2 regions of the Mesorhizobium sp. ES1-3 genome follow, and region 2 is predicted to be linked to the other one. Evidence: predicted binding sites of a transcription regulator. Region 2 holds the regulator's gene; the other holds the start of a gene.
What was found. The regulator LexA, encoded in region 2, represses DNA repair genes until DNA is damaged. The targets are predictions, from matches to a motif close to TGTTCNNNNTGTGTTCNG.
Positions count from the first base shown of each region.

Region 1 (8,433 bases), on a different contig from region 2:
GGGATAGGCAGCATGTTCTGCCCGTCCTTGTTCTCCAGCTCGAAAATGATCTGGGTCAGCACGGGATGCGTGATGTCATCACCGGTCTTGGCGTCCTGGACCGTGAATTCCTCGCCCTTCTTGACCATCTCGGCCAGATCCTCGAGCGTCACATAGGTGCTCGTCCCCGTATTATAGAGGCGGCGGTTGGCGTATTTCTTGATAATGATCGGGTCGTCTTTTGCGGCCATCTGCATCCTCCCCGGACACCGGCACGCCTGAGTAAGCAGCCGGTAACGATTGCGCCCTTTTTGAGGATATGCGCAAAAGCCTCATAATTCCAAGCAGTTTGTGCAGTGCGGGATCATATAATGCTGCATGGCAGGCTAAATATGCTGCGCAGCACCGGCCAGACCGCCGGCGCCACGAGGTGAGGTCTGCTTGCGGCGCATCGGCGCCATGCCGATTTCCGGTTTGACTTGGGGTTGGGAAAGGGCAAGAAAAGTCCTCAACGGCACAACAACACCCTTGAAGTCTGGAGAAGAAAATGTCCGCTTCCATCGTCATTGCCAGCGCCGCGCGCACGGCCGTAGGCTCCTTCAACGGCGCCTTCGCCGCCACGCCCGCGCATGAACTCGGCGCCGTCGTCGTCAAGGAACTTTTGACGCGTGCCGGTGTCGAGGCGGCCGAGGTCGACGAGGTCATCCTCGGCCAGGTGCTGACCGCGGCGCAAGGCCAGAACCCGGCCCGCCAGGCCTCGATCCTGGCCGGCCTGCCCAAGGAGACCACCGCCTGGGGCCTTAACCAGGTTTGCGGCTCCGGCCTGCGCGCCATCGCGCTCGGCATGCAGCAGATCGCCACCGGCGACGCCAAGGTGATCATCGCCGGCGGCCAGGAATCGATGTCGCTGTCGCCGCACGCCGAGCACCTGCGCGCCGGCGTCAAGATGGGCGACTACAAGATGATCGACACCATGATCAAGGACGGGTTGTGGGACGCCTTCAATGGCTACCACATGGGCAACACCGCCGAGAACGTCGCCCGCCAGTTCCAGATCACCCGCGACGACCAGGACCAGTTCGCGCTGGCCTCGCAGAACAAGGCCGAGGCCGCGCAAAAGGCCGGCAAGTTCAAGGACGAGATCGTCGCCTTCACCATCAAGGGCAAGAAGGGCGACACCATTGTCGACCAGGACGAGTACATCCGCCACGGCGCCACGATCGATGCCATGACCAAGCTGAAGCCGGCCTTCGACAAGGACGGCACGGTGACCGCGGCCAACGCCTCCGGCATCAATGACGGTGCTGCCGGTGCGCTGCTGATGAGTGAAGCGGAAGCCGCCAGGCGCGGCATCACCCCGCTGGCGCGGATCGCGTCCTGGGCAACCGCCGGCGTCGATCCGGCGATCATGGGCACCGGACCCATTCCCGCCTCGCGCAAGGCATTGGAAAAGGCCGGCTGGTCGGCAGGGGATCTCGACCTTGTCGAGGCCAACGAGGCGTTCGCCGCACAGGCCTGCGCCGTCAACAAGGACATGGGCTGGGATCCCTCGATCGTCAACGTCAATGGCGGCGCCATCGCCATCGGCCACCCGATCGGCGCCTCGGGCGCCCGCATCTTCAACACGCTGGTCTTCGAGATGCGCCGACGCGGCGCCAAGAAGGGTCTCGCCACCCTATGCATCGGCGGCGGCATGGGCGTCGCCATGTGTGTGGAGGCTCTCTGATAGATTTTGGACGGGCGGCGCAAGCCGCCCGGTTCATATGTAGTGCCTGTAGCAAATCCAGTGCCTGCCAAGCCCGACAACAGGGCGATTTCAAAAGGGGAAATGCATGACCAAGGTTGCAATCGTCACGGGTGGATCGCGCGGTATCGGCGCGGCGATCTCGACCGCTTTGAAGACTGCCGGCTATTCGGTTGCCGCGAATTATGCCGGCAACGACGACGCGGCGGCGAAGTTCAAGGCCGAAACCGGCATTCCGGTCTACAAATGGTCGGTCGCCGACTATGACGCTTGCGCCGCCGGCATCAAGCAGATCGAGGCCGACCTCGGCCCGGTGTCCGTGCTGGTCAACAATGCCGGCATCACCCGCGACGCCATGTTCCACAAGTTGACGCGCGACCAGTGGAAAGAGGTCATCGACACAAATCTGTCCGGTGTCTTCAACATGACGCATCCGCTGTGGAGCGGCATGCGCGACCGCAAGTTCGGCCGCGTCATCACCATCTCCTCGATCAACGGCCAGAAGGGCCAGGCCGGCCAGGTCAACTACTCCGCCGCCAAGGCCGGCGACATCGGCTTCTCGAAGGCGCTCGCCCAGGAAGGCGCGCGCGCCGGCATCACCGTCAACGTCATCTGCCCCGGCTACATCGCCACCGAGATGGTCAAGGCGATCGACGAGAAGGTGCTCAACGAACGCATCATCCCGCAAATCCCGGTCGGCCGCCTGGGCGAACCGGAAGAGATCGCGCGCTGCGTTGTCTTCCTGGCTTCCGAAGACGCCGGCTTCATCACCGGCTCGACCCTCACCGCCAATGGTGGCCAGTACTTCATCTGAGTCCTCTTCTCACCGCAGCCAACGGCTGGGGGATCGACGCGTGCTCGCAACAAGCGGACCGGGAAACCGGTCCGCTTTCAAACGACGCTTGATCCTTGGAAGGCTTCGCTGTGGCGCGATGCTCCAATCCGGCACGCAAAGGTTAATGACGGCAGCCGCGTCTGTGCGAAACCCTGTGGTCAAGCCTGTGGATTCTCGGTGGATAAGCTGTTCACAACACAAGATATTGGGGGAACAAAAGGAGAAAATACCGCTGGCGCTGGTTTGTCGCCGATTCGTTCCGGCTTTGAGCGCAATGTTAACATTAATGGCCGCGATTGCCTGCAATTCCTTAACGCAGAGTTCAGAAAGATTAATAATTTCATAATGTTGAGCGAAGTGGCGCGAGCCTCCTGCATGGTTTACCGGCAAACATTAACGGCAAGATCCACCAAGCATAAAACGGGCCAGTTCGGTGATTCAGCATGTGGTGAGACTCGTGGTCACAAAATCCATATCTAGCCGTGAACAAAAGCTGAATCTGACGGAGTCACCGATTCGTCGCTGATTCGTTCCAGACTCGTTCCAACTGTTAAGCTGGGGCTGATTTGCGGGTCGACGCAGGCGTCCTTAACACCCGGCCGGAACATTCCGCTTTCGCTTCGCGCCCGAAATCCCTATGTGTCGGCTGTCATACGCGCCGTCCAGGCACGCTCCCGACAACGAGAGGCCAGAAAGCCTTATTTCCGAGCCGATGAACATTCAGCAGAAACACACCGAGCCGCTGATCCTGTCAGGCCGCGACGTGACCGCCGTGCTTGGCCCGACCAACACGGGCAAGACCCATCTCGCCATCGAGCGCATGGTGGCGCACGAAACCGGCGTCATCGGCCTGCCGCTGAGGCTGCTGGCCCGCGAGGTCTACACGCGCGTCTGCGAGAAGGTCGGCGCCCACAAGGTGGCGCTCATCACCGGCGAGGAGAAGATCCAGCCGCCGGGCGCCAGATATTCGGTCTGCACCGTCGAAGCCATGCCGCGCGAGACCGACGCCGCCTTCGTCGCCATCGACGAGGTGCAGCTGGCCGGCGACCTCGAGCGCGGCCATATCTTCACCGACCGCATCCTGCATCTGCGCGGCCGCCAGGAAACGCTGCTGCTCGGCGCGGCCACCATGCACGGCATTCTCCAGCGGCTGCTGAAGGGCGTCTCGGTGGTGACGCGGCCGCGGCTGTCGCATCTGGCCTATGCCGGCTCCAAGAAACTGACCCGCCTGCCAAGGCGTACCGCGATCGTCGCCTTCTCCGCCGACGAGGTCTACGCAATCGCCGAGCTGATCCGCCGCCAGCAGGGCGGTGCGGCCGTCGTGCTCGGGGCGCTGTCGCCCCGTACCCGCAATGCCCAGGTGGCGCTGTTCCAGTCGGGCGATGTCGACTACCTCATTGCCACCGACGCGATCGGCATGGGCCTCAACCTCGATCTCGATCATGTCGCCTTTGCCCAGAACCGCAAATTCGACGGCTACCAGTACCGCAATCTGACGGCGGCCGAACTCGGCCAGATCGCCGGCCGCGCCGGCCGGCACCTGCGCGACGGCACGTTTGGCGTCACCGGTCAGGTCGACCCACTCGACGAGGATCTGGTCCAGAAGATCGAGGGCCATGAATTCGACCCGGTGAAGGTGCTGCAATGGCGCACCGCGCAATTCGATTTCGCCAGCCTCGATGCGCTGAAGCGATCGATCGAAACCAACGCCCCGGTCGAGGGCCTGACACGCGCGCTGCCGGCCGTCGATGCACAAGCGCTCGAACATCTCTCCCGCGACGAAGACATCCGCGCGCTCGCGACCAATGCCAAGCGCGTGGCGCTGCTGTGGGAAGCCTGCGCGCTGCCGGACTACCGCAAGATTGCGCCCGCCCAGCATGCCGACCTGATCGCCTCGATCTACATGGACCTCGCCCGGCATGGCCATGTCGACGAGAATTACATGGCCGAGCAGGTGCGCCGTGCCGACACCACCGAGGGCGACATCGATACGCTGTCGCACCGCATCGCCCAGATCCGCACCTGGACATTCGTGTCGAACCGGCCCGGCTGGCTGGCCGATCAGGCACACTGGCGGGAAAAGACGCGTGAAATCGAAGACAGATTGTCGGATGCGTTGCATGAGCGGTTGACGAAACGCTTCGTAGACCGCAGGACTTCCGTCCTCATGCGGCGCCTTAGAGAAAATACCATGCCCGAAGCCGAAATCAGTCCTACCGGAACCGTCCTTGTCGAAGGCCATCATGTCGGCGAGTTGCAAGGGTTCCGCTTCACCGCCGACCAGACCGCCGGCGGCGAAGACGCCAAGGCCGTGCGCACGGCCGCGCAAAAGGCGCTGGCAGCCGAATTCGAGGCCCGTGCGGAGCGCTTCGGCGCCTGCGCCAATGGCGACCTCGCGCTCGGCTCGGACGGCACCCTGCGCTGGATCGGCGCACCGATCGGCACGCTGGTTTCGGGCGAGGACGCGCTGAAGCCGCGGCTGGTGCTGCTGGCCGACGAACAACTCACCGGCCCGGCCCGCGACAAGGTCGCCGCGCGCGCCGAGCGTTTCGTCAATTTCCAGATCGAATCCCTGCTCAAGCCGCTGGTCGACTTGAAGAATGCGGAGCAGATTTCCGGTATCGGCCGCGGCATCGCCTTCCAGCTCGTGGAGAATTTCGGCCTCATCAATCGCCGCGACATCGCCGAGGAGATGAAGTCGCTCGACCAGGAAGGTCGGGCGGCACTTCGCCGGCTCGGCGTGCGCTTCGGTGCCTATCACGTCTTCGTGCCGGCGCTGATCAAGCCGGCACCCGCCGGACTGGTGACCTTGCTTTGGGCGCTGAAGAACGACGGCAAGGACAAGCCGGGCTTCGGCGACGTCGTCCATGCGCTGGCGTCGGGACGCACCTCTGTTGTCATCGATCCGGCCTTCGACAAGGCGTTCTACAAGCTTGCCGGCTACCGCAATCTCGGCCGCCGCGCCGTGCGCATCGATATTCTCGAGCGGCTGGCCGACCTGATCCGCCCGGCGACCAACTGGAAGCCCGGCCTCGGCCAGCGGCCGGACGGCGCCTATGACGGCCAGTCCTTCATGGTGACGCCGCCGATGATGTCGATCCTCGGCGCCACCGCCGACGACATGGAAGAGATCCTCAAGGGTCTCGGTTATCGCGCCGAGCCGAAACCGGTGGCGGAAGTCAAGGCACGGCTGGAAGCGCAGGACACTGCCGCGCGGGAAGCCGCCGCTGCCAAGCAGGCAGCCGAAGAGGTAGCCCGCGCGGAACAGGCCAAGGCGGCGGAAGAGGCGGCAGTGGAAGCCGCAGTAACGGAAGCCGGCGCTGTAGATGCGGCCGCGGAGGCAACGGTCGAGGGTTCGGCAACGGCAGCCGCCGAGGCCGCCATCGAAGCCCCAGCCGAGGTCATCGCGGAAACGGCAGCAGAGCCTGTCGCACAAGAGCAGTCGGAAGCCACGACTGAGGTTGCGGATGAAGAGGCGCCTTTAGCCGAAGCCGCTGTTGAACCCGCCGAGCCGGCCCCGGTTGAACCGCAGGCCGAACCTGAAGCTGCCGAGGTCGACGCCACGCCCACGGAGGAAGCCGCAGCGGCGGAGCCGATCGTCGAAGCCTCCGCGCCGACGGATGCCGCCGAACCGGCTGCAGTGGCGGAAGCCACCAGCGAACCTGCGCCGGAAGCCGAAGCGCCAAAACCGATCCTGTTGTGGCGCCAAGGTCGCTTTGACCAGCGCCCGCGCCATCGCGATGGCCGCAACAACCGCCCGCAAGCCGGACAGGCGCGCGGCCGAAGCAACGCGCCTGCCGATGCCGGCGACGGACCGGCAACAGGCACGCCCGCGGACCGTCCCGCTCATGAAGGGCGCCGCGACGGCGCCGGCAAACCGCGCTTCGACCGCTCGAAGTTCAAGCCGAGGCCGCAAGGCGAAGGCGCCGAGCGCCGCGACGGCCGCCCGCAAGGCGATCGTCCCGACCGCCGCGAAGGTCGGCCTGACTGGAAGGGCGGCAGCCCGGAAGGCAAGGGTGCCGATCGTGGCAAGGGGGGCGGAAAGCCCGCCTTCCAGCCCAAGCCGCGCGAGGAGCGTCCGGTGCGCTTCGATCCGGATTCACCCTTCGCCAAGCTCGCCGCTTTGCGCGACCAATTAAAGAAGTAGGCTCGCGTCGATGGTTGCGGAAGGCCGCCAGCGCATCGACAAATGGCTGTTCTTCACGCGCGCGGTGAAATCGCGCTCACTGGCGGCCAAACTGGTAGTCGCCGGTCGCGTGCGCATCAATCGCGACAAAGCAGCGCAGGCTTCCGATCTGGTCAAGCCAGGCGACGTGCTGACCATCACGCTCGACCGGCGTATCTTCGTCTGGAAGGTGCTCGGCGCTGGTGTGCGGCGCGGCCCTGCCGAGGAAGCTCGCACTCTTTATGAAGACATGTCGCCGCCGCCCGCAGCCAAGGCCGACGCACTTCCCGATGCTATCCCGGCGCTGCGCGAGGCAGGCAGCGGCCGCCCGACCAAGAAAGAGCGCCGCCAGACCGACCGATTGCTCGACGAAGATTGAGCCTTGCCGACCAGACGCGGGGGTGTGTTTTCCCAGGGCAAACGACAAACAAAAAGCAGAACCGGGACCGGCAAACGGGACGGCCTGTGGGCATGTCGGGCCCTCGCGGCACCGCCCACCTGGAATTCCATTCCCAAACCCTGGCGCCACTGGGAATAGCCACCCTTGCAAGCGGCCGACAAAGGCGTTACCTCACAAAAAAGCCAACAAAAACGGGACATCCCGGAGCCGACCGATGACCTATGTCGTGACCGACAACTGCATCAAATGCAAATATATGGACTGCATCGAGGTCTGTCCGGTCGACTGTTTCTACGAAGGCGAGAACATGCTCGTCATCCATCCCGACGAGTGCATCGACTGCGGCGTCTGCGAGCCGGAATGCCCGGCCGACGCGATCAAGCCCGACACCGAGTCCGGCCTCGACAAATGGCTGCAGATCAACACCGAATATGCCGAGAAATGGCCCAACATCACCGCCAAGAAGGAGCCGCCGGCCGACGCCAAGACCTTCGACGGCGAGACCGGCAAGTTCGAGAAATACTTCTCCGCCGAGCCCGGCGAAGGCGATTGACAACACCGCTGTAAAGGCTTGTATGACGCAGCGTAACAGGCACGTCGGATTAACCGCCTTGACAGGCGGCGATCGGTTGTGGCCTTCGCTTACGCAGCAAAACCTTGATTCTTCCGACTTTTTGTGTTACATCAGCGAAACATGCCGGTGACACAACGTCGATTTATGGCGCAGACGCCCCAAATCACTGAAAGGTGAAAATCCCATTCCGGACCAGAGCGATCTGGGCCAGGCGGTCGCAGTTCGTGCGGTTTGCCGGTCCCGGCCTTTCCGGTGGGTTCATCTGTTGTGCGGCTAATGATCGGTGACACCGATCACGTGAGTTCAGCCGGCACCGCCGCCGGCACACAACAAGGAGTTCAGGGCGTAATGGCAACGATAACCCCGCAGAAGAAGTCCACAGCCGCGCGTCACGGTTTCAAGACCGGCGAGTACATCGTCTATCCGGCGCATGGCGTCGGCCAGATCGTCTCGATCGACGAGCAGGAAGTGGCCGGTCACAAGCTGGAACTGTTCGTCATCGACTTCCAGAAGGACAAGATGCGCCTGAAGGTGCCGGTCGCCAAGGCGACCTCGATCGGCATGCGCAAGCTGTCGGAGGAGGATTATGTCGAGCGTGCGCTGAAGGTCGTGCAGGGTCGCGCCCGCGTCAAGCGCACCATGTGGTCGCGTCGTGCCCAGGAATATGATGCCAAGATCAATTCGGGCGACCTGATCTCGATCTCGGAAGTCGTGCGCGACCTCTACCGCGCCGACA
Region 1 covers NZ_JAIUGW010000005.1:140,245-148,677, forward strand. Annotated here, with positions in the region: gene phaR (polyhydroxyalkanoate synthesis repressor PhaR) at 1-230, opposite strand, end outside; gene LB536_RS09965 (acetyl-CoA C-acetyltransferase) at 527-1,705, shown strand; gene phbB (acetoacetyl-CoA reductase) at 1,812-2,537, shown strand; gene LB536_RS09975 (hypothetical protein) at 2,736-3,038, shown strand; gene LB536_RS09980 (helicase-related protein) at 3,271-6,705, shown strand; gene LB536_RS09985 (RNA-binding S4 domain-containing protein) at 6,716-7,102, shown strand; gene fdxA (ferredoxin FdxA) at 7,338-7,676, shown strand; gene LB536_RS09995 (CarD family transcriptional regulator) at 8,046-8,433, shown strand, end outside.
Region 1: a site for LexA is predicted at 3,087-3,104, ahead of LB536_RS09980 (helicase-related protein). Genes of this name have one in related genera too.

Region 2 (8,433 bases):
GCCAGGGCCTAATGTTGCACTGCGAAACGCGCCTTTCAATGCCAATCTTCTTGGGCCAGTTTCTTCTTGGGCCAGTTTGCTCCTAATCGATTTGATCCGCTATGCGCGCGAGGCTTTCCTCGCGCCCCAGCACGGCCAGCACGTCGAACACGCCTGGCGAGGTGCTTTTACCGGTCAAAGCGGCCCGCAACGGCTGGGCCACGGCGCCAAGCTTGTAGCCGCCGGCCAGCGCATAGTCGCGGATCGCGGCCTCGGCCGTGGCCGCTGTCCAGTCGCCGGACAGCGCATTCAAAGCTTCGTGAGCGCCACGCAGGATCTTGCGGGCATCGTCATTGAGCAGGAGAGCCGCCTTGTCGTCGATCGGCAGTGGCCGCGTGGCAAACAGAAAGCCGGCGCCGTCGACGAGCTCGACCAGCGTCTTGGCGCGCTCCTTCAGGCCTGGGAGCGCTGCCAGCAACTGCGCCTTGTTCTTCTCGTCGAGGCGCGCCGCCATCGCCGGGCCACTCTCCAGATAAGGCAAGGTGGCGATGAAGATGTCGAACAATTCGATATCGGCCATGCGGCGCATATGGACGCCGTTCAGCGCCTCGAGCTTGGCGAAGTCGAAGCGCGCCGCGCCCTTGTTGACGTCGCCGATATCGAACCAGGAGATCATGTCCTTGATCGACATGATCTCGTCATCGCCATGGCTCCAGCCGAGCCGCGCCAGGTAATTGAGCAGCGCCTCCGGCAGATAGCCCATGGCGCGATAGGCCTCGACCCCAAGCGCGCCGTGGCGCTTCGACAGCTTGGCGCCGTCGGCGCCATGGATGAGCGGGATATGCGACATCGAAGGCACGTCCCAGCCCATGGCGTTGTAGATCACGGTCTGGCGCGCGGCGTTGGTCAGGTGATCGTCGCCACGGATGATGTGGGTGACGCCCATGTCGTGATCGTCGACGACGACGGCATGCATGTAGGTCGGGTTGCCGTCCGAGCGCAGGATGATGAAATCGTCGAGATCCTTGTTGGGGAAGCGCACCTCGCCCTGGACCCGGTCCTGCACCACCGTCTCGCCCTCGGTCGGTGCCTTGATGCGGATGGCGCCCTTGACGCCGGCGGGCGCCTCCGACGGGACGCGGTCACGCCAGTGGCCGTTATAGCGAGGCGGCAGGCCCTTGGCGCGGGCCGCCTCGCGCATCGCCTCGAGCTCGGCTGAAGTCTCGTAGCTGTAATAGGCCTTGCCCAGCCGCACCAGTTCCTCGGCGACCTCCCGGTGGCGCGGCGCGCGCTCGAATTGGGAGACCGCTTCACCGTCCCATGACAGACCGAGCCAGGTCAGTCCGTCCAGAATGGCTGATGTGGCCGCCTCGGTCGAGCGCTCGCGATCGGTGTCCTCGATACGCAACAGCATCGTGCCGCCGGTGTGCTTGGCATAGAGCCAGTTGAACAGCGCCGTGCGTGCGCCGCCGATGTGCAGATAGCCGGTCGGCGAGGGGGCAAAACGGGTGATGACCTTGTCGGGCATGAAACTCTCGGAAAACGTCTGAAGCTGGGTGCGGAGTGCGCGGACTTTCGCGCGTCGCGCGTTCATGTAGCATAGGGTGTCGAGGGCGCAAGGGGCAGACCCGATGACTGGACGAGGCCGGGGCTCGGATCGGGGCGAGGGCGCCATTGTCGGCGTCAGCGAGCGGTCCCTGTTTACAACGCCTCCGGCGATCCCACTGCCATCGCCGCTCGTGGCTGCGCCCGCAATCCAGCCGCCGCAGGCGGACAGCCCGGCGCCAACTCCGTCTCCCGCCGCGCGCGGGATTGTGCGCGTGCGCCGGCAAATCGGCCTGATTGCCTTGCCTCGCCTGCGTCACGGCGTGGCCAAGGCGGCGGAGCTGGAACTCGACCGGGGCATCGCCTTCCTGCTGGTGCCGGTCTGCCTGGCCGTTGGGGCGATCGGCTACTTTTCGCTGGCGTCCGAGCCCGATTTTGCAAGGCCCGTCGCTGCCGTGATGCTGGCGGCGATCTGTGCATTCGTCTCCCGCTCTTGGCCGAAAACCCATCTGTGTTTCATGGCAGTGCTGTTGTGTGTGCTTGGCCTGCTCGCGGCGAAGGTCGAAACATGGCGAGCCGGAACCCGGATGCTGGGCTCGGAGATATCGACGCAGCTGACCGGCCGCGTGGTCTCGATCGAAGAAATGGAGACCGGCCGCATCCGGCTGACCATGGACGTGATTTCGACGGCCCGCCCGAAACTGCGCTATGCGCCGGAAAGGGTCCGGCTTTCGGCACGCAAGATACCGCCGGAAATGACCGCCGGCTCGCTTGTCACAGGTTATGCCAAACTGCTGCCGCCGACCGGTCCGGTGCGGCCGGACAGCTACGACTTCTCCTTCGAGAGCTATTTCGCCGGCATCGGCGGCAGCGGCTTCTTTCTCGGCAATCCAACCGTTGTCTCCGCCGACGACGGTCAGATGCCGCTGCCGGCACGCCTTTTTTCTGGCATCGAAGATGCCCGCGAAGCCATCGCCGACCATATCAGGGGCAGCATTGGCGGCGCCGAAGGCGAGATCGCGGCGGCGCTGATCGTTGGCGTGCGCGCCGGCATTCCCAATGAAATCAACGAAGCGATGCGGCGTACCGGCATCTATCACATCATCTCCATTTCGGGACTGCATATGGCGCTGGTGGCCGGCACCATCATGGGTCTGTTACGCGGCGTCTTCGCGCTGTTTCCAGGCTTTTCCGCGCGCCGGCCGGTGAAGAAATACGCGGCCGCCGCCGCACTTTTCTCTATCGCCGCCTATCTCGTCATTTCCGGCGTCGTCGTCGCCGCCGAGCGCAGCTTCATCATGCTGGCGGTGATGCTGGTCGCCGTCTTGTTCGATCGCGCGGCACTGACCATGCGCAACCTGGCGATCTCGGCGATCGCCGTCATCCTGGTTTCCCCGCACGAGGTCGTCGGCCCGAGCTTCCAGATGTCGTTCGCGGCGACCGCGGCCTTGGTCGGCGCCTATGCCGGCTGGGCCGACCACCATGCGGGAAAGACGAGGCCGCCGCCGCCAAAGCGATCCCTGCCCGGGTTCCTGACGCGAAAATTCCTGCTGGCGACAGGTGGATTGGCCATGACGTCCATCATCGCCGGCAGCGCAACGGCGCTGTTTGCCATCTGGCATTTCCAGCGGGTGTCGCCGCTCAGCCTGTTCGCCAATCTGGCCGTCATGCCGATCGTATCGGTCGTGATGTTCCTGGCTGTCGCCAGCGCGTTGCTGATGCCGTTCGGGTTGGATTGGCCGGCTCTCTACCTCATGGGCAAGGGCCTGACGGCGATGATCGCCGTATCGGCGTGGATATCGGAGCGCTCTCCGATCGATGGGGTCGGGCTGATCTCGCAGCAATCCGTGCTGCTGGTCACCGTCGCGCTGGTCATCGCGACGGTGGCGACGACCTGGTTGCGGCTCGCCGCGCTGCCATTCGCGCTTGCCGGCCTTTTGACTGTGTCGCACACACATACGCCCGATGTGCTGATCTCGGAAGACGCGCGGCTGGTCGCCCTGCCGATCGGCAATGGCGAACTGGCCGTCAACCGGGAACGTCCGAACGAATTCGCAGCCGACAACTGGAAACGCGCTCTGATCTCCGAAACAATCGTCAAACCGGAAATGTTCGACAAGATGGACGGGCAATTCGATATCGCTAGTCCCACCGACCTGCCGCGGGGATCGCCGTTCTATTGCCGCGAAGGCCTGTGTCTTGCCAGGCACCCCTCCGGTGCGATCATCGCCTATGTCGAGGATCGCAAGAGCACCTGGAAGGCCTGCGCCTTCGCCGACCTGATCGTCGTCAATGACGCGACCGCCTATGACGCCTGCCACGATCCGCTGGTTCTCGTGGTCACCAAACGACAGCTCGCCCGCAAGGGAAGTGCCGCCGTCTACTTCGATCCCCAGTCGGCCACGAGCCCGGCTGCGATCGAATTCGCCGTCGACGGACCATACCGCCCCTGGCACGAGCAGCGAAAATTCTCACGCGAGGCGAGAGGGCTGCTGCCCTATAAAAAGTCCGACAAGCTCGATGGCAAGCCGGCTCAGTAGCGCCTGATCAGCCCGACAAGCTTGCCCTGCACCTTGACCCGATCCGGTCCGAAGATGCGCGTTTCGTAGGCTGGATTGGCGGCTTCGAGCGCGATCGAGGCGCCCTTGCGGCGGAACCGCTTCAGCGTTGCTTCCTCCTCATCGACCAGCGCCACGATGATTTCGCCCGGACTTGCCGTGTCGGCATTGCGGATGATGACCGTATCGCCGTCGAAGATACCGGCCTCGATCATCGAGTCGCCTTTGACTTCCAGCGCATAGTGTTCGCCGCCCATGATCATGTCCGGCGGCACCGAAATCGAATGCGTCTGGTGCTGGATGGCATCGATCGGCACACCGGCGGCGATACGGCCCATGACCGGGATGGACACGGCTGAAACCGCATCGTCGTCGTTACCGGCTGCGGGCAGGCGCGACGGCGCGGCCGCCGGCCTGATCTGGCGACCGAGACCGCCTTGGCCAAGGCTGCCCTGGATGACGCTTGGCGAGAACTTCTTCGCCGCATTGAGGCCCGGCGCGATCGAGTCCGGCAGCCGCAGCACTTCCAGCGCGCGCGCCCGGTTGGGCAGCCGGCGAATGAAGCCGCGTTCCTCCAGCGCCGTGATCAGGCGATGGATCCCCGACTTGGAGGCAAGATCGAGCGCTTCCTTCATCTCGTCGAAGGAGGGCGGTATCCCGCTTTCCTTGAGCCGTTCGTGGATGAACATCAGCAGTTCATGTTGCTTGCGTGTCAGCATGGCGGCCCCCAAGGCAGTGAACGAAAGGTCTGAACCAGAATCGAAAAACAAACCCAGAACAAACACTATCTGTTCCAGTTGTGTTCCGCAACCGTTTAAAGTTTAATGAATTTGTTAAGACGTCTGAAGTTTTTTGCCCGCGACAGCGGACGGCAATCGACCCTTTCCGCCGTCGGCAAGCACATTGAAATCGTTTTGGTTAATGGGCTGTGGCCCATCCTCCGCCCAGGCTTGGCATCAGTCTTTTGGAGGGCTTTCCCGGGGGTGGATCGTAAAAATTGTGGATCCATCATTCGCGGAACGAAACGAAATCAAAACGCCAACGATCGTAGCTTCGGGCAGCGATCGATCCAGGCGTCCGGCCGGCCCCGATCAAGTGCGTGCGAACAGGCGTTGCGGAAGCGCTGAAGTCATCCGGAACCCGCTTTCAAGCTGCCGGCGCGGGCAGCGTATTCGGTCGCGCCACTGTCTTCGCTGTGGACATAGACATGCAGGGTGTAGCCGATATGCGCAGTCATCAGCGCCTTGGCCCGCTCGACGTCACGATCGAGTGCCGCTTCCATGATCGCGGTATGGTGTTCGATCGCAATCGCTTCACGCAGTGCCTCCATAGCCTCTTCATAGCCATCCTTGAGGCCAGCCGCGGCCCGCAATGTCGGCGCCAGACCAAGAAAGCGATGATGCCGGCGCAGCTGATCCGAGATTGTCGAGCGGAAACGCAGCAGCCAATCGCATGTGGCGGCGCTCAGCAGCGCCGCATGGAAAGCCTCGTGGTTCTCGTCCCATTTGTCGACGGCCGCATCCGAGGGATCGTCGACCGCGGTCTTGCAGCGGGAGAGCCGGTAGTGGGCGGTGACGACAGCATCCTCCCACTCCTTGCTGCCTTTCTCCATCGATTCGAGGAATAGGGGGATCTCGACCACCATCCTGGCGCGCGCCAGGTCCTCCAGTTCGGCCCGCGATACCGGAGCCACGGTAAAGCCGCGATTGCTGATGGCGGTGACAAGGCGTTCGGCCTCGAGCCGCGACAAGGCTTCTCGCAACGGCGTCCAGCCGACGCCATAGGTACCGCGCAGCGCACTCAGCTTGAGCGGGGAGCCGGGCATGAGGCGCGTGGTCAGGATATCGCGCCGCAACAGCTGATAGGCTGCCTCCGTCTTTGTGGAGCTGGTTTGATCCTGCATCGCGGTCCATCCGTCGTCTGGCAGAGAAAAATTATATATGATGTCGGAGCATGGCAAGAATTATATATAATATTTGACACGGGCCGGCGGACTGACCATGATCGCCGCAGTAGCCGCGCTCCAAGCGGCGCTGATCAAATCTGGGAGGAAATGATGTTGAAGTCGAAATCCGCTTGGTTGTCGGGTTTGTTCCTGGCCGGCGCATTGATGGTGAGCGCGGGTACTGCCGCTGCCGATCAGATACGCATCGGCATTGCCAATTTCGGCGAGCATCCGCAGCTCAACGCCGCTATAGCCGGCTTCAAGAAGGCGCTGACGGATAATGGCTTCGTCGAGGGCAAGGACGTCGTCTATACGGAGAGCCATACGAATTTCGATGCATCGCTGGTGCCGCAGATGATCGCCAAGCTGCAGGCGGAGCAGCCCAAGCTGATCTACACCATCACCACGCCGGTCTCGCAGATCGCCAAGAAGGCGCTCGCGGGCTCCGGCATTCCGATCGTCTTTGCCGCGGTCACGGATCCGGTGGCGGCCAAGCTGGTACCGTCATGGGACTCCGGAGACGAAGGCATGACCGGCGCCAGCGACCTGCAGGACGTCGCCGCGGTAATGGCCTTCACCAAGAAGCTGCTGCCGAACGCCAAGCGCTTTGGCGTGCCTTACAATCCGGGCGAGGCCAACGACGTTGCCTTGGTCGAAAAGATCAAGGCGGCGGCACCCGCCGCCGGCTTCGAGGTCGTGGAAGTCGGCATCGACAACGTCAATGACATCCAGCAGCGCATCGCCTCGCTCGCCGGCAAGGCCGACGTGATCTACGGCCCGGCTTCGAACCTGATCCAGCCGGCGATCGCCGCTGTCTCCGCGGCTGCCCGCCAGGCTGGTATTCCGGTCGTAAATTCCGATGACAGCGCGGTCCGCAACGGCACCGTGCCGGCAAGCTTCGCGGTCAATTATACGCAGGTCGGTATCAACGCCGGCAACATCGCAGCCGAAATCCTGAAGGGCAAGGATCCCAAGACGATCGCGCCGTCGCGCCCGGCCTACAAGGATCACATGGCAACGATCTCGCGCAAGGCGATGGCCGCGTTCGGCATCGAGATACCGGCTTCGATGGCCGATTGCGGCTGCATCGTCGACTGACATCGGGGCAGCAGGGGTGACGGCGCGGACGCCGTCACCCTGAGGTCAGGGAGGAACGATGCTCGAGATCCGATCCGCACGCAAAGTGTTCTACAAGGGCCAGGCCGACGAGAAGATCGCGCTGGACGGTCTCAGCCTGTCGCTGGCCACGGGCGAGTTCGGCATCGTCATCGGCTCCAACGGAGCCGGCAAGAGCAGCATGCTCAATGCCATTTCCGGCGCCCTGATCCTCGATTCCGGCCAGATCCTGATCAACGGCGCCGATGTGACTGGCATGCCCGTGCACAAGCGCGCCGCGAAACTGGCTCGCGTGTTCCAGGACCCGATGCGCGGTACCGCCGCCAGCATGACGGTCGCGGAAAACATGCTGCTGGCTGATTTGCGCAGCAGCAAGCGCACCTTGCGCCAGGGGCTGAACGCCACCCGGCTTGCGTCCTACAGGGAGCGCCTGTCGATACTGGGCCTCGGCCTCGAAAATCGTCTCGACACGCGCGTCGACCTGCTCTCGGGCGGGCAGCGGCAATCCCTGTCTCTGATCATGGCAGTCGGCGGATCGCCGGACCTGCTGCTGCTCGACGAGCATACCGCGGCACTCGATCCGCGCACGGCCGAGATCGTCATGCAGGCAACGGTGCGCGCCGTCAGCGCATTGAAGCTGACGACCTTGATGGTGACCCACAACATGCAACACGCCGTCGACTATGGCAGCCGGGTGATCATGCTCGACGCCGGCCGTGTCCTCCTGGAGGTCACAGGCGAAGAGAAGGCGAGGGTCACGGTTATCGATCTGATCGGCCATTTCTCCGTCAAGACCGACCGCATGCTGCTGGCGAGCTGATCATCATGGGCTTTATCGAGGACGTTCTCACCAGCTTCGTCGCGATCATGCCGGTCACCCTGGCGCAAAGCCTGATCCTGGCCTTTGTCGTGCTCGGGATCATGATCCCGTTTCGGATGCTGAATTTTCCCGATCTCACCAGCGAAGGCGCTTTTCCGCTGGGCGGCTGCGTCTGCGGCGTTCTCCTTGCCGCCGGCGCATCGCCGCTGATGGGCATCGCTGCCGCCCTCGTTGCCGGCTTCGCGGCGGGCTGCTGCACTGCCTTCATCCATCTGCGCTTCCGCATCCACACGCTTCTTGCCGGCATCCTGATGATGACGATGCTCTACAGCATCAATCTTCGGATCATGGGTAAGTCCAACCTCTCCGTGTTCGGGTCGCCGACGGTGTTCGACTGGGTGCCGTTCGCGCGGCCGGGTTTCCCCGCCAGCAAGATCGCCGTCGCGGGCCTTCTCGCGCTTGTCGCCTTC
Region 2 covers NZ_JAIUGW010000002.1:318,029-326,461, forward strand. Annotated here, with positions in the region: gene gltX (glutamate--tRNA ligase) at 83-1,507, opposite strand; gene LB536_RS04590 (ComEC/Rec2 family competence protein) at 1,611-4,064, shown strand; gene lexA (transcriptional repressor LexA) at 4,058-4,801, opposite strand; gene LB536_RS04600 (GntR family transcriptional regulator) at 5,212-5,985, opposite strand; gene LB536_RS04605 (ABC transporter substrate-binding protein) at 6,139-7,125, shown strand; gene LB536_RS04610 (ABC transporter ATP-binding protein) at 7,184-7,963, shown strand; gene LB536_RS04615 (ABC transporter permease) at 7,969-8,433, shown strand, end outside.